DNA from 2 places in the Rossellomorea sp. NPDC071047 genome. Region 1 is predicted to be linked to the other one. Evidence: riboswitches for the same ligand, from Rfam matches in the RefSeq annotation. Region 1 holds a riboswitch; the other holds the start of a gene.
The links. A riboswitch is a leader RNA that binds a small molecule or an ion and turns the genes downstream of it on or off. The one in region 1 is predicted to bind S-adenosylmethionine.
Positions count from the first base shown of each region.

Region 2: another riboswitch for S-adenosylmethionine. It lies ahead of ACQKFO_RS19225 (methionine ABC transporter ATP-binding protein); the one in region 1 lies ahead of mmuP (S-methylmethionine permease).

Region 1 is NZ_JBNNJT010000002.1:602,309-609,995, reverse strand. It holds gene mmuM (homocysteine S-methyltransferase) at 1-935, opposite strand, end outside; gene mmuP (S-methylmethionine permease) at 904-2,316, opposite strand; SAM riboswitch class I at 2,410-2,516, opposite strand; gene nei (endonuclease VIII) at 2,654-3,478, shown strand; gene ACQKFO_RS10955 (FtsX-like permease family protein) at 3,551-5,770, opposite strand; gene ACQKFO_RS10950 (ABC transporter ATP-binding protein) at 5,770-6,471, opposite strand; gene ACQKFO_RS10945 (TetR/AcrR family transcriptional regulator) at 6,474-7,097, opposite strand; gene thiE (thiamine phosphate synthase) at 7,253-7,687, opposite strand, start outside.
Region 2 is NZ_JBNNJT010000006.1:151,771-159,457, reverse strand. It holds gene ACQKFO_RS19245 (lamin tail domain-containing protein) at 1-1,834, opposite strand, end outside; gene ACQKFO_RS19240 (MgtC/SapB family protein) at 2,214-2,747, shown strand; gene ACQKFO_RS19235 (GNAT family N-acetyltransferase) at 2,852-3,319, opposite strand; gene ACQKFO_RS19230 (glycerol-3-phosphate responsive antiterminator) at 3,364-3,933, opposite strand; SAM riboswitch class I at 4,566-4,672, shown strand; gene ACQKFO_RS19225 (methionine ABC transporter ATP-binding protein) at 4,793-5,818, shown strand; gene ACQKFO_RS19220 (methionine ABC transporter permease) at 5,808-6,470, shown strand; gene ACQKFO_RS19215 (MetQ/NlpA family ABC transporter substrate-binding protein) at 6,482-7,318, shown strand; gene ACQKFO_RS19210 (M20 family metallopeptidase) at 7,331-7,687, shown strand, end outside.

The DNA.
Region 1 (7,687 bases):
GCCAACGCCTCAATATGACCAGGATCCGTCCGGCAGCATCCACCAATGATACGAGCACCTGCCTCGTACCAAATTACTGATTCCTCATCAAACGCGCAACACCCTTTCTCCCCATGCCACGTTTTGGTCTCAGCATTGTAAGTCTCACCTGAGTTCGGGTACGCGATGATTGGTTTGTCAGTGTTTCTGCTTAATACGCTTATCGCCTTCTCGGCCGCAGGTATAGGTGCACAATTCACACCAATTGCAGCGATTTGTTCATCGTCATTGAACACACGCGCGCACTCTTCAATCCCCGTTCCATCACTTATCGTCTCTCCATCCTTTAATGAAAAAGACAGCCAGGCCCAGGTATCGGGAAATTCTTTCAGAAGTGAAGCTAGTACCTTTGCTTCCTGCAAGGACGGGATGGTTTCGAATGCCAACAAATCAGCTCCCGCCTCCACTAATGCCTGGATTCTCGGAAAATGGAAATCTGCTAACTGTTTATCGCTTACTCCATAGTTCCCCACGTATTCAGAACCGTCAGCAAGGTATGCCCCGTAAGGTCCTACAGAACCTGCAACGATTGGCTTCGGCCGATTCGAATTTCCCTTCTCTTCCTTCCAGAAGTCATCTCGGGCCTGTTTGGCGAGAGTAACCGTTTTCTTGATTAATTCCAGAGCTTCAGGTTTCTCTATACCTCGCTTTCGAAAACCATCCACCGTCGCCTGGTAGCTGGCTGTAATCGCACAATCGGCTCCTGCACGGAAATAATCAGCATGAACCTTCTCAATCGCTTCCGGTTTTTCAAGGAGTATACTGGCAGACCAAAGGGGATCGTTTAAATCAAAGCCATGGGATTCCAGCTCTGTGGCTAATGCTCCATCTATAATCAGTTGGGAATGTATTTGTAAAATAGCATCAATGGGATTTAGCTTCAGTTGATTCGACATTACCTCTTCCTCTTTTCTTTATGTATTGTGTTAGATAATAGCTTCCATAGCAAAGGGCTATAAATGGGATCCCGCAATAAAGGGCTATCCTCTGAGTGGTATCAAAGGCAATGCCGATACAAGAAGCTAGACAAAGCAGAAATGCCGCAATGGGAACGAGTGGGTAGAGCGGCGTCCGATAAGTCAAGTCTTTCACGTCGTTTCCCTCCCTTATGTACTGTCTTCGAAATAGAAATTGGGCAGCACTAATGCTCATCCACACGATTACTACCGCAAGGCCAGAGATCGACACCAATGCGATGTAGACCGTCCCCGGTGCAATGATGCTTGAAAGCAATGCCAGCCCCCCTCCCAGCATGCTGCAAACTATCGCATTGAGAGGGACTCCCCGATCAGTCAATTTGGCAAAAACCGGTGAGATCATTTGCTTATCTGAGAGCGACCACAGCATTCTGGAGGAAGCATACAGACCGGAGTTTGCCGCTGATAAAATGGCCGTTATGATCACAAAATTCATGATATCGGCGGCATACGGGATTCCAATCCGACCAAGCACCGCTACGAAAGGACTTTCCAATACACCGGCTGACTGGCTCGGTAATAAAGCGGATAATACGACAATCGTCCCTACATAAAAGATGATCAATCTCACAAGCGTGGTGCGGATGGCTTTAGGAATCGATTTGGATGGATTCTCTGTTTCTCCCGCCGCAACCCCGATCAATTCTGTTCCTGAAAAGGCAAAATTGACAGCAAGCATTGTCATCAAGATGGCAAATGCCCCATTCGGAAACAACCCTGAATTTGTGATATTCGAGAAAAACGGAGCGGGCTCTGAATGACTGAGAGAGATGAACCCGACGATCGCACCTGCCCCGATCACAATAAACGCAACGATCGCAATCACTTTTACTAAAGAAAACCAAAATTCAGATTCAGCAAAAAAACGCACAGACAACGTATTAAGCACAAAAATCAACGCAGCAAAGACCGCGCTCCAGATCGATACACTAATCGAAGGAAACCAACGCTGCATCATCAAACCAGCCGCCGTAAACTCCGACCCCAATGCCACTGTCCATGTCAGCCAATACAACCAGCCAACAGTGTACCCGGTCCCAGGTCCAATGAACTTTGCAGCATAACTATGAAAGGATCCTGTTTCCGGCATATGGACAGAAAGTTCACCTAAACAAAGCATCACAAGATACACCACCAGCGCCCCAACCAAATAAGCAAGGATCGTCCCAAATGGTCCTGCCTGATGAATCGTATACCCCGAACTCAAGAAAAGCCCGGTTCCGATCACCCCTCCAAGTGACAGCATCACTAAATGACGTGTCTTCATCGCTCTTTTAAAACTCTGTCCTGCGTTTTCCATCAAAAACACCCTTCCTTCTAAATATATTGTGGAATGGGTAGACAAACAAAAAACGCACCCTGAACGAGTGCGTCACCGACAAATAAAAGATTGCTCCTATCTATCAGGGTTTGAGTCACCCGCTGGAATTAGCACAGTATCTTCACAGACCTGTTGCTGAGGCTTCAAAGGGCCAGTCCCTCCACCTCTCTGGATAAGAAATATGTAGATTTTTTAAAACTCTATCAATATATTGGAATAATGTCAAGACCATGAAATAGATGAGTAGCCCAGCCTATCCGAATGTTACTTTGGGAAGAAAAAAGGGAACAACTATACTAAAAAAGGAGAAACTGCCATGCCAGAAGGTCCGGAAATCAGACGAGCCGCAGATTCCGTTGAACGTGCTCTAAAAAATAAAACCGTCGAAGATATTTATTTTGCCTTCCCTCATTTAGAAGACTACGGGGATCTGCTAAAGGGGTCAATCGTGACGAGGGTCGATACGAAAGGAAAAGCCATGCTCATCCGCTTTGACAATGGGTACACCATCTACTCCCACAATCAGCTTTACGGGAAATGGTATTTCAGAAACACATATAACTACCCGAAAACAAACCGTCAGCTCCGGTTGGCCTTACATAATGAGAATAAATCGGCACTTCTCTATAGCGCATCTGATATCGAGGTTCTTCGTGACGAAGAAGTGCCCGGGCACCCATTCGTCTCAAAAGTCGGCCCCGATCTTTTAAGCGAAGAGGTATCCGTAGATGAGCTGATGGAACGGATGAAGGATAAACGATTCCGAAACCGCAAATGGTCGATTCTATTGCTGGATCAAGGTTTCGTAGCAGGTATCGGAAATTATTTGCGATCTGAAATCATGTTTGTTGCTGGTATACACCCTTCCCTCAGGCCAGTTGACTGCACAGAGAAGCAATTGAAGAAAGCTGCACATAGCATCAAGGATTTAGTGAGACAATCGTATGAGACTGGTGGGATCACCAATGATCTCGACCTAGCACAGAAACTGAAAGGACAAGGAGTGAAGCGTTCCCGCTATCGTCACTGGGTCTTTAACCGGGAAAGTGGATCCTGCTTCATCTGTGGAAGTGAAATCGAGAAGGCGGTGGCAGCTTCAAGAAGGCTGTACTATTGTCCTGTTTGTCAGGGACTAGAATGATAACGATAAAAGGGTACGTGGCTTTCTTAATGCCTCGTACCCTTTTATCAGTTTAACGTCAACCCACAGTTTCTATTCCGTACTCCGGTTAATCGCTTCTTTCATGGAAATCCCTTTCAACTTTCGATGGTTCAGCCATAGGGATACATAATACGATGTGATGATGATGATAAAACTGATGAGGACACTCATCCAGTCCAGCTTTACGGGAATCGTCACATTCATCTCTGAGGTGATCGAATTCATAAAGGCTGAAATCGACAGGAGCGTCACGGGAATGCCTATCACATACCCAAGGATGATAAACCAAATATTGTAACCTATCATCATGCTCATGATTGATTTCTCCCGATAACCGATGACTTTCATGAGTGAGATTTTGAATGAATTTTCTTCAATTAATAATGAAATCAGTATATAGATGATGATGACAGCAATGATGGCAGCAACAAAGGCAATCGCTGCTACTCCATAGTTCAACGGCTTGATCATTTCCTTGAATCCGTCAATCGTATCGGATGATTTGGATATCGACACGATCTTTTCTTTCGGTAGCGTGAGTTCTTTGTTTGAATAAATCTCTGTATAACTTCCTGAAGGATAGTCATTTAATTGGTTGAATTCCTCCAGAGGCATATAGATCATACTTCCGAGATACGATACTGCGATGTGATCAATGGTGAGGGTAAAGGATTTATCCGTCAGTTCATTTGTCACATGAATCGAATCACCTTCTTGAATCCCTAATTTATCCGAGAGGGACTTATTCATGATGACTGAATTGAACTTGAGCTTTTCACCGCTGGAGTCCTCTAATCGAATGGCTGTATTATCCGGTTTCAGGCCTGTAATCGACAAACTCTCCTTATCTGTGGTAAATGGGGCCACAGCTCCGATCTGTCCCGATTCAGGATGGTCAGTCTGTGGAGCTTTGAATAGATAGCTATACTCATAGTCGTACACTTGTTGAAAATTATCGGTCACCAGGTACTCCATCGAATTCTTGGTGACGAAGCCGAACAACAATAATAACGAGGCAAACATCACACCGATGATCAAAAAGAGCGCTCTTGGAAGGTTGCGCATGATTTCCCGGATCACGAACTTCCGGTGGAACGGCAGCTCCTTAAGTTTAAATAACCTCTCCAGCTTGCTTACTTTCACCTTGCGTTCCCCACCTTTTATTAAACTTACGGGTGGGATCTTCAAGACGCGTTGAACCAAATAATAGGTTAACGGGATGAACAGAACAAGTGGTAACAATAAACTCGTAAGCAAATAACCCACATGTGGTTTCACTTCCAATACAGGCAGATTATAATAAGCCGCGAAAGTTGAGAGCAATGGATGCAAGCATACCCACCCAAGGATCGTACCCACAACACTTCCTGAGACGGCAAGAATCCCGGCATAGGAGAGATAGTGACGGATAATTTCTTTTTTCCTGTAGCCAAGGGCATACAATGTGCCGATCTGTACATATTCCTTTTTCATTAAGCGCCACAATAATATGAGAATGATCACCATACTAATGAACAAAATGCCTACCGGAAGAAGTTGCCCCATCTTCTTGACACCGGCAATATCCCCTTTAATGAAGGAAATGCGATTATTATCTTTTTTATCTGTCCATTTAATGATCTGATTCGTTTGATTGATTTGCTTCTTCAGTTCTTCGGGGGAGGCATCTGAAAGGCGGACGCTATAGTATACCTGATGATCTTTCCACTTTTCCAAAACAGATTGTTTCACGACTGCGACCCCGAATGCATCAGGATTTTTCAGAAAGCCCGCTTCCTCTTTTAATGGATAGATATAATCAGGAATCGCCATGTATCCTGCAACTCGGAACGTTTCCCCTCCCAGTTCAACCTCGTTTCCAATCGAAATATCATGTGCGTTGCCAAAACCTTTATCTACTAAAATATCCCGCTCCGAGGACAGGTTTTTACCTTTAACGACAGAATGGAGATTAACATCGTCAGTGGCGGCATCCAACATCCTGAGTGTCGTATCTTTACTGTATGGAACATCCGCTACATACCTCTCCTCAATATCTGCCCCATTTTGTTTTTCAATCCCTTTGATATCTTTCAAAGGCTCTTGTGTAATGAATTGAGCATCTTCAACCTTATTCTCCTTAAAAAACATCTGTAAATTATCAATGAGATTCGCTCCAGCCGCGGTAAACGAGTAAAACACAATGGAGCTGATCACAATCAGAAACCACGCAGAGAAAAACTGCGCCTTTTTTTCCATAATGGTCCGAAAGAGTTTTTTTCGAAGAGGCATCACCACTCAACCCCTTCAGCAGAGGTCTGATATTCATTGACAAAGTCGGATTCGATTTTTCCATCCTTAAGTGTGATGACCCGCTTCGCCATGCTTTTAATCGCCTGATTATGTGTAATGATGAGGACTGTTGTGTTAAACTCTTTATTCACTTTCTCAATCAGCTGCAAAATTTCTTTCGATGTACCGGAATCCAAAGCTCCTGTCGGTTCGTCACATAATAATAGTTTCGGAGCTTTAACGACCGCACGTGCAATCGATACACGCTGCTGCTGTCCGCCGCTTAATTCCCGCGGAAAGCGATCCTCCATCCCCGACAATCCCACGGCATCAATCACCTCTTGAATAGACAATGCCTCCCGACTGATATTCGCCGTCAATTCGATATTTTCATAGACCGTTAAATTAGGGATCAGATTATACATTTGAAAGACAAAACCAACGTCTTCCCTTCTATAATCCACGAGATGACGATCATTCAATTGGGTGATATCCTTCTCATTGATCTTGATACTCCCGGAATCAATCCCATCAATGCCGCCAATGGCATTCAACAAGGTGGATTTCCCCGAACCGGAAGGACCTAGAATGACGACAATTTCCCCCTGTTCCACTAGTATGTGAATATCCGTCAGTGCTTGAAAGGTCGTTTGACCGCTTTGATAGGTTTTATGAACCCCATTGATACTCAAGATGCTCATCTTCATTCCTTCTTTCCCGATCTTATTTTCCCTTCAAATAAAAATCGTATATGCCTCGATAGCTGTTCCTTGTACTCTTCGTGACTCATGGATTCGTTATACATGTAAAACATCGTATCCGACATGGCTGCACTATAGATGGCATATGCCGCTTCCTGTGGGTCAACCTTGACGAGAAAACAACCAGAATGGCTTTCAATCATAAACATGATCCATTTCATCATCTCTTCATCGATGCCAAATAACCCCTGCCTCAGCCGAATACTTTCCTCCACTTCCTCCGTCATCACGTGAAACAGCTCACGCCAAAACGCTTTCGGATAGTGCTGAAAAAACTCCGCAAACCCGTGCATGGCTCCAATCACACTTTCTACTAAATCACCTTCATCCTCGTATGGATCATCGAGTGCCCCCTTCATCCCCTCCGCTTCTTCTGTGAAAATGCGGAGCAGCAGTGATCCCTTAGAAGGAAAATAATTATAAATGGTTCCGGTTCCTACCCCTGCATCCTTTGCAATTTCAACCATCGAAGCCTGTTGGTATCCCTTCTCAGAAAAAATATGTTTTGCCGCTTCCATAATGCTCTGCTGTGTTTGCCGTTTTTTATCTTCTCGTAACCCTGCCATATTGTTGTTCCTCCCAAAAAGTGAACGAGTTCATTTATGAATCTATTCATATTTTAAATGGAAAAATATTGATTGTCAAATAAGGCCTGACCCCCAGTACGCTAATTCCATTAACGTATTGTTGGCCAGGCCGGTTTTCATATTTTAATGAGTGTTCACGAAACGGCTCTCTTCAGCTCTCTCGCCGCTTCTCTGATGTTTTTGGCACCTGATATGGCTGAAATCACCGAGATCCCATCCGCACCAGCATCAATGACTTCTTTGGCATTCATTGAACTGATGCCTCCAATCCCCACAATCGGTGTAGGAATATCGTTTATTCGAAAGCTTTTGATGATGTCCAAGCCGTGAATTTTGACTGTGTCGTCTTTTGAAAGGGTGGGATAGATGGGACCAAGTCCTAAGTAATCCGCCCCATCGGCAATCGCCTGCTGAGCTTCGGCAAGTGTATGAGTGGAAACCCCAAGCCATTTATGACCAATTTTTTCCCGTACCATACTTGCCCTTTCGTCTTCCTGACCGATGTGAACCCCATCAGCCTCAATGGCTAAAGCCAATTCCACATCGTCATTTACAATAAAAGGGATCTC
Region 2 (7,687 bases), on a different contig from region 1:
CGGAGTATTCAAGTTCGCCATCTTTGTAAATGTGATAACGGTATAGATCGGATTCAGTTGAAGCGTCCCAGGTCAAAACGGCTTCTCCGTTGCCCAGAGCTGCCTCAAGGTTGGTCGGTGATTGCGGTGGTTCTTCATCTGACACGGGACGATCCGGTGCTTGATCTTCAACAACCCATCCCGGAGTCGGATATTGGCCAGCTGCCAATTTTTCCATTGTCCGGGTATTATCTTTTGGATAGGTATAAGTGACGGTTTGTTTTAAAGAAACGTCCTCTCCAGAGTATTCGGCTCTGACAACTTCAAGTCCATCAGGGTCATAAACGGTCAGTGTATTACCCCCGTTGACCAAACCAGCGATATCACCAAGGACGATCGTATCCTCTTCTTGAAGATACTTGCTTTTGTACGAATAGAAATAGTTATAGTTGAATGCTTCCAGGGAAATAGGGTTGATGCTTGCGTTTCTAGTCCAGATCACTACTGTATCCCAAGGCTTCAAGATGTGAGTGTCCCCGATTTCTTCATCCCAGTTATAGGAGGAGAAACGATACCCTTTCAAATCGATCGGGTCCGGGCTGTTGTTATATAGCTCAAAGTATTCGAATGCATCGTAGCCTGCATAGTTATCGGTGTTCGGAATCAATTCGGTGATCAGTAGATTTGGTGTCGGTACGTTTTCTGACGGTCCTGTGACGAGTGGTGCTGTAGCTTCCGATTCGTTTCCGACTTGATCGAGTGCCGTAACTTCGAAAGAGTACTCCCTGTTCAATTCCAGAGGGGAGATAATCAAACTCTTCTTGTCAGGGGCGACTGTACCGTAAAGTGTTCCGTTAATGTAGACGTGGTATCCTGCAAGATCACTCTCTGTATTGGCGGTCCACAATAACTTGACATGATCACTGCCTGGAGTTGCTTTCAGTCCGGTTGGAGTAACGGGAGCTTCTCTGTCCACGACTTCCTGTGGGACAACCCGGACTTCCTTTGTTGCCGGGGATTCGTTTCCTTCTGCGTCCACAGCCGTCACCCGGAAAGTATATGCATGCCCATTTTCCAATTCTTCAATGATTGAAGTGGGGGCGTCTGTAGAAGTGGTCGTTCCATCAGAGTGGTAGATAGTATAGGAGACTGCATCTTCTGAAGCTTCCCAATCAAGGGTAACCGATTGGTTGGCGGGAGTTGCAGTCACGTTGGTTGGTGTCGCAGGACCTGCCACCTGTTCAGTCAAAAGGACGGAGGGAGTTGGTTGTTCTCCGTTGCGGAGCTTCGTCATTGCCGGTGAGCTGTTTGCTTCATAAATGATGCTTCGGTTTATGATGCCATCGACTTCCCCATCATTGATCAACGCAGTACTGAGAATATTGTCCTCCGCATCCGCAAGCCCTACCTGGCGAAGGCTGCTGTCATGCAGTCCTTGACCGGAAGTCGTCAGCTTGATTTCGTATACGTCATCGGGAGTGAGGTACATGTCATAGTTAGAGTTGAAATCCCACAGCGGTACATCAGGATAAGCGAATTTCTTTAACCAGAGTACAAGGGATTCTTTCGGCTCGATGGTTTTGTCATCGATGGGCCATCGGTTGGCCGGGCTTGAGAAGTTACTCGTGAAGTATTGGAGCTGATAGTCTTGTAGATTGATGGCTTCTGAGGTGGTATTATAGATTTCGACGTACTCATAGGGCTGCCCTATGCCTGCTGATTTGGTGACGATTTCCGTGATGACAAGAGGCGGGGTGGTTTCATTCGCATTTGCGCTGTGAACTTGAAGCAATAAAAGTCCTGAGATTCCTAAAGCAAGAAGGACAACTATCCGGCTGATTGATCTGTTTTTCAACTTTATTTCCTCCTTTAAAATGGTATTTGTGTATAAATGAAAAGAACCCCATGGCAATGGGGTGCACGATAATCGTACACGCGATTGACACAGGGTTCTCCTCATCTCTACCCGATATATATCTTACTAACTCCATCATACAATGAGCGCCTGGGGGTGGCAATGGTCATTCTGTAATATTTGGAATTTTTAGATATATCGTTGAAATGAAGGGAAGATTGGTGTATGATAAAAGGAATATTAAGAGGAATGAAGCTTGGTAGGAAGAGGAGAAGAGATCACCTATGAAGCGAACTGTATGATTTTTTCACATTGGGGTGGAGAAGTCAGGCATTCGTTTTGTGGCGCGGTCTCTTTTTCATTTAAGGAGGATGGCGAGATGGCGCATTACATGAATGAAGCAACGGAATTTTTCTGGCAGCATGATATCTATTTCCGGATTTTGGTCAGTGCTGTATTAGGATTCATCATCGGGTGGGACAGGACATCGAAAAATAAGCCCGCTGGTTTAAAAACATACACGTATGTATCGGTGGCCTGTACATTGATCACGATCGTGTCCATCGAAGGGGCGAATATGCTCAGTCAACCGGACAGTGGAAAGGTGATGGATCCGTTTCGACTGGCAGCCCAGATTGTATCCGGGCTCGGGTTCCTCGGTGCAGGTGTGATCCTGAAAGATGGATTACGGGTGAAAGGACTGACATCAGCTGCGATGATTTTTTACGTTGGGGGAATCGGGATAGGTATCGGAGCCGGCTTCTATTCCATTGTCATCTTCGCGACATTTGTAACCTTCATCATTACGAAGATAGGAAACTTCTTTGAAGAGCATGAAATCACGTCAGTGCGCTTTCCTTGGACCCGGAAAAAAAGTAAGGCAGAGGACGTAGAAAAAAAGGTAGGAACTTAAAGTGAGGTCAACCTCAGTGTAAGCAATTCAGTTACGAAAAATTTATCATTACAAAGGAAAAGGCATACGAATTCCCAAATGAATTCGTATGCCTTTTCTTATTGTTATATCAAAATGGAAAAAGTGGGCTCATCAAAGGTCATTATATTTTCTTCCGAAAAACCAAATTTTAAATAAAATAACCTCCCTGCTTCATTTTCGGGATGAACCGTTAAATTCAAACGATGACAAGAATGATTGGTGGTTTTTATATGTCTGATTACTTCATTTAACGTTTTTGAACCCAATCCTATTCTTTGAAATCTTTTATCTATGAAAAAATGAAACAGCCAGTAATCATCTCTACTCCCTGGAGTATAATGCAGATTGAAAAAGCCCACCATCTTATTTTGATTGTAAATGCCATATGGCTCTACCACTTTTCCACCTGGTCTTATATACGCTTTAGCAAGGGCAATAGCGACGGGAGGATGAATAGATGAAACATATTTCAGTTGTTCATCATGGACGGATAGTTCAAGTGCTTCTCGCCAATTGTCATCACTGATTAATTTAATACTTATATCTGACATACGACACCTCAGTTATTTTAATCTGATTTAACTAACCATTTTGGTTAAAAGTCCAGATTCCACAGCTTAGGATCCCCAGAGGAAATGGCAAGTGCACCGGCTCTCAATCCATTCAGAATATCTTGCTTATTACTGATTAGGCCACCAGCGATGATGGGCAGCGTAGTCATGGTCGTCAGTTTATCAATGACAGACGGCATAAGACCGGGAAGCACCTCAATCGCATCCGGCTTGCAGTTCTGTGCGATATCAATCCCTTTCACAAGGGCATTGCGGTCGATGAGAAAAAGGCGCTGGATCGTCATCAAGCCTTCTTCCTTTGCATATTTGATCAGGTTGCTCCTCGTCGTAATGATGCCAGCCGGCTTCCAGATTTCTGCTATGTATTTAATGGCACTCTTCGTATTGGATAATCCATCGATGAAATCAATATGGATAAACGTGGTTTTACCGGATTCCTTTAACTTTTTCAGATACCCATCCATCGTAATCAAATTGCCGGTTAGGATGAACACGATGTTGGCGTTTGATTGTATGGCCTTTTCCAAGTCTTTTTCTTCCTTTATGGAAGCGATGACTTGGGATTGGACGATGTCGATAATGTTAGGTTTCATGGAATTGGCCCCTTTTAATAATCTGAATATTGTTTTTTCTTTTAGTATAGCATAGTTGTTTGGGGATTCTTCTTTAATGGAGGCGATGATCTGAGAATTGATGATATATTGGTCGCTCCTTTAGAGAGTGTGGATGGTACCTTTATAGGTGAATATATTAGACTGCCTGTTAAAAGATAACTAGCACAATTATCGGTAGTGAGATCCGGTTAAGTATCAGAGCTAATCAATAGACGGAAATATTCCGCTTAAATTCGCCATGACGATTAAAAAAGGTTGAAATAAGGGGACATATTCCGCCTATTGACTCTATAAGTACAATAAGGGGTGATTTTTTTTGTATAACCGGAAAACCTCCGCTTATTTCCCCTCAAATCTAGTTCCAAACTGAATGTAACCGGAAAATCTCCGCTTATTTTTCTTTATCGTAGAGTGTGGCAGATTACGATTCTATCTTCTTCTTTCGACTAATCTCAATTTCTCTTATAGCCATAAAGTAGAGTAAGGACCGTCCCCGGTTTGTCCAACATAATACAATTAATTCAAAAACCGGATTGACAAACCAATTAGAATCCTTTACCATAACCCTAATGCTTAAAAGCATCATAACTTTAACTTAATAAAGCAATATCTTCTTATCCAGAGAGGTGGAGGGACTGGCCCTGTGATACCTCGGCAACGGGTTCTTATATGAATACCGTGCCAATTCCATCAAGTCATGTGACTTGAAAGATGAGAAGAGCGGGACATATACATATTTGTGCCTCTCTTCTTATGAAGGGGGGCACTTTTTATTTTCTGCCAAGTCCTTCAAACACAGGCTTCAAGAAGAATACATAGCGAAAGGAGCAAGTCCTGTATGATCAGAGTTCAGAATGTTACGAAAGTATTCGAGACGAAGGATGGCCCATTCACCGCTTTAAAAAATGTTTCCTTCGAAGTGAAGAAGGGAGAGATTTATGGTGTGATCGGATTCAGCGGAGCGGGAAAAAGCACGCTTGTCCGCTGTCTCAATTTTTTAGAGAAACCATCATCGGGTGATATTTTCATAGAGGGGCGCAGCCTGAAAGATCAGTCGGCAATCGATCTGAGGAAAGAGCGGCACCGCATCGGGATGATCTTTCAGCACTTCAATCTGTTTCAATCACGGACGGTGGCAGGGAATATCGCCTATCCTCTGAAACTTGCAAAATGGTCAAAAGAAAAGATCAGCGAGAGAGTAAAGGAGCTGCTCGCGTTTGTCGGACTTGAAGATAAAGCGAAGCATTATCCGGATCAACTGTCAGGAGGGCAGAAGCAAAGAGTGGGAATAGCAAGAGCCCTGGCGACATCGCCTTCGATCCTGCTCTGCGATGAAGCAACATCCGCACTTGATCCTCAGACGACGGATTCGATTCTGAACTTATTAAAGAGAATCAACGCGGAGTATGGCATTACGATTGTGATGATCACCCACGAAATGGGGGTCATCCGGGAAATCTGTGATAAGGTCGCTGTCATGGAAAATGGAGAAATCGTTGAAGAGGGTAGCGTCTTCGATATCTTCTCCAACCCGCAGACCCCGACGACGAAAAATTTTGTGAAGAGTGTCATGAATGATCAGCTGCCGGCATCGGTTCTCGACAAATTGAATGACAGCAAAGCAGGGCGCATCTGCCGCCTCATTTTCAAGGGTGATTCGACGGGCACGCCGATCCTTTCCGAAACGGCAAAGAAATTCGATGCCCACATCAATGTGTTATTCGGCCAGATCACGGAACTCCAGGGTAAGCCGTTCGGGAATCTCATCGTACAGATCATCGGCAGCAAGAAAGAAACGGAAGAAATCCTGGATTATTGGAAGAACAGATTATTAGTAAGCGAGGTGGAGAAGCGTGCAAGTTAACTGGGAATTATTCTGGCCAAGAATTATAGAAGCGACATGGGATACCGTGGCGATGGTGTCATTCTCCCTTATATTTGCAACGTTGATTGGGCTTCCCCTCGGCATCATCGTCGTGGTGACGAGAAAGGGGCACTTACTTGAAAATAAAATCGTCTTTTCCATATTGAGCAGCATCATCAACGTGTTCCGTTCGATCCCGTTCATCATCTTGATGGTGGCCATCATCCCCTTTACAAGATTGGTAGTGGGCACATCGATTGGAACGGCGGCAGCGGTCGTGCCGCTTGTCGTATTTGCGGCACCGTATATAGCAAGACTGGTAGAGAGCTCGCTCCTTGAAGTGGAACCGGGTGTCATTGAAGCGGCGGAGTCCATGGGGGCCGGGCCGTGGCAGATCATCTTCGGGATACTCATTCCGGAAGCATTGAGTACACTGGTCCTGAATATTACGATTGCGACCATCGGCCTTGTCGGTGCATCGGCCATGGCCGGGGCAGTCGGAGGCGGGGGCCTCGGGGATCTGGCCATCGCTTACGGTTATCAGCGATTTGAAACATCCGTCATGATCGTGACCGTCATCATTTTAATCGTGATGGTGCAGGGACTGCAGACAGCAGGAAATACATTATCAAAAATCATCAGAAGACGTTAGGAGAGAGGAATATGAAAAAATCAATCAGCCTTGCAAGTATCGGCATTCTAATAATCACCCTTATATTGAGCGGCTGCTCGGGAGACAGTGCATCCGGCTCAGGTGAAAAAGAAGTCGTTAAAGTCGGAGTGAATGGATCTGGGGTGCCGATTTGGGAGTATATGAAAGAGAAAGCAGCGAAGGAAGGGATTGAAATCGAGATTGTGGAGTTTGCCGATTACGTGAGGCCGAACCAGGCGCTGGCCGATGGGGATATCGACCTGAACGCCTTCCAGACGATTTCCTATTTTGATTCTTTCGTTGAAGAACATAACCTGGACCTTGTACCGATCGGCTCGACAATCATCGCGCCGATGGGAATCTATTCGGAAAAATATCAATCGGTAGAAGACTTACCGAAAGGCAGTAAAGTAGCCGTTCCTCAAGAGGCGACGAACCTTGGCCGTGCCCTTCTCCTACTGGAGGAAGCAGGCTTGATACAACTGAAAGAAGGATTTGACCAGTCACAAGGTCTGGAAGCCATAAAAGAAAACCCGAAAAACCTTGAATTCACACCGGTCGTCGCTGCCCAGACACCGAGGGTATTACCGGATGTGGCAGCATCGATCATCAATAATGGTGTGGCTGTTGAAGCAGGGTTCGTACCGGTTGATGATAGCATCTATATCGAAGGGGCGGAATCCAAGCCGTTCATCAATATCATTGCGGCGCAGAAAAAAGATAAGGACAATAAGACTTATAAAAAGATTGTGGAGCTCTATCAGGAAGATGACGTAGCAGAACATATCAAGAAAACATACAAAGATTCCCTGATCCCGACATTCGTGCCGGTCAGTGAATTGCATTAGGAGGGAAAAGAGATGAGTCAACCAGCAGCGATTGCCGATCGTAAAAACAACATCCTCTCAGCAGTCGATCAATTGGCTGTGAAACTCGTGTCGACCAGCCATCAGATCCACGACAAACCTGAAATTGGAAACGAAGAGTTTTTTGCTTCAGAGACCTTGACCACCCTCCTTGCAGCCAATGGGTTCTCCATTGAAAGGGGAGTGGCGGGTCATGAGACTTCCTTTGTGGCACGCAAACATTCAGGGAAAGAAGGGCCGGTCATCGGCTACCTGGCTGAATATGACGCACTGCCTGGACTCGGTCACGCCTGCGGTCACAATATCATCGGGACGGCAAGCTGCGGGGCGGCCATCGCCCTGTCGTCCGTA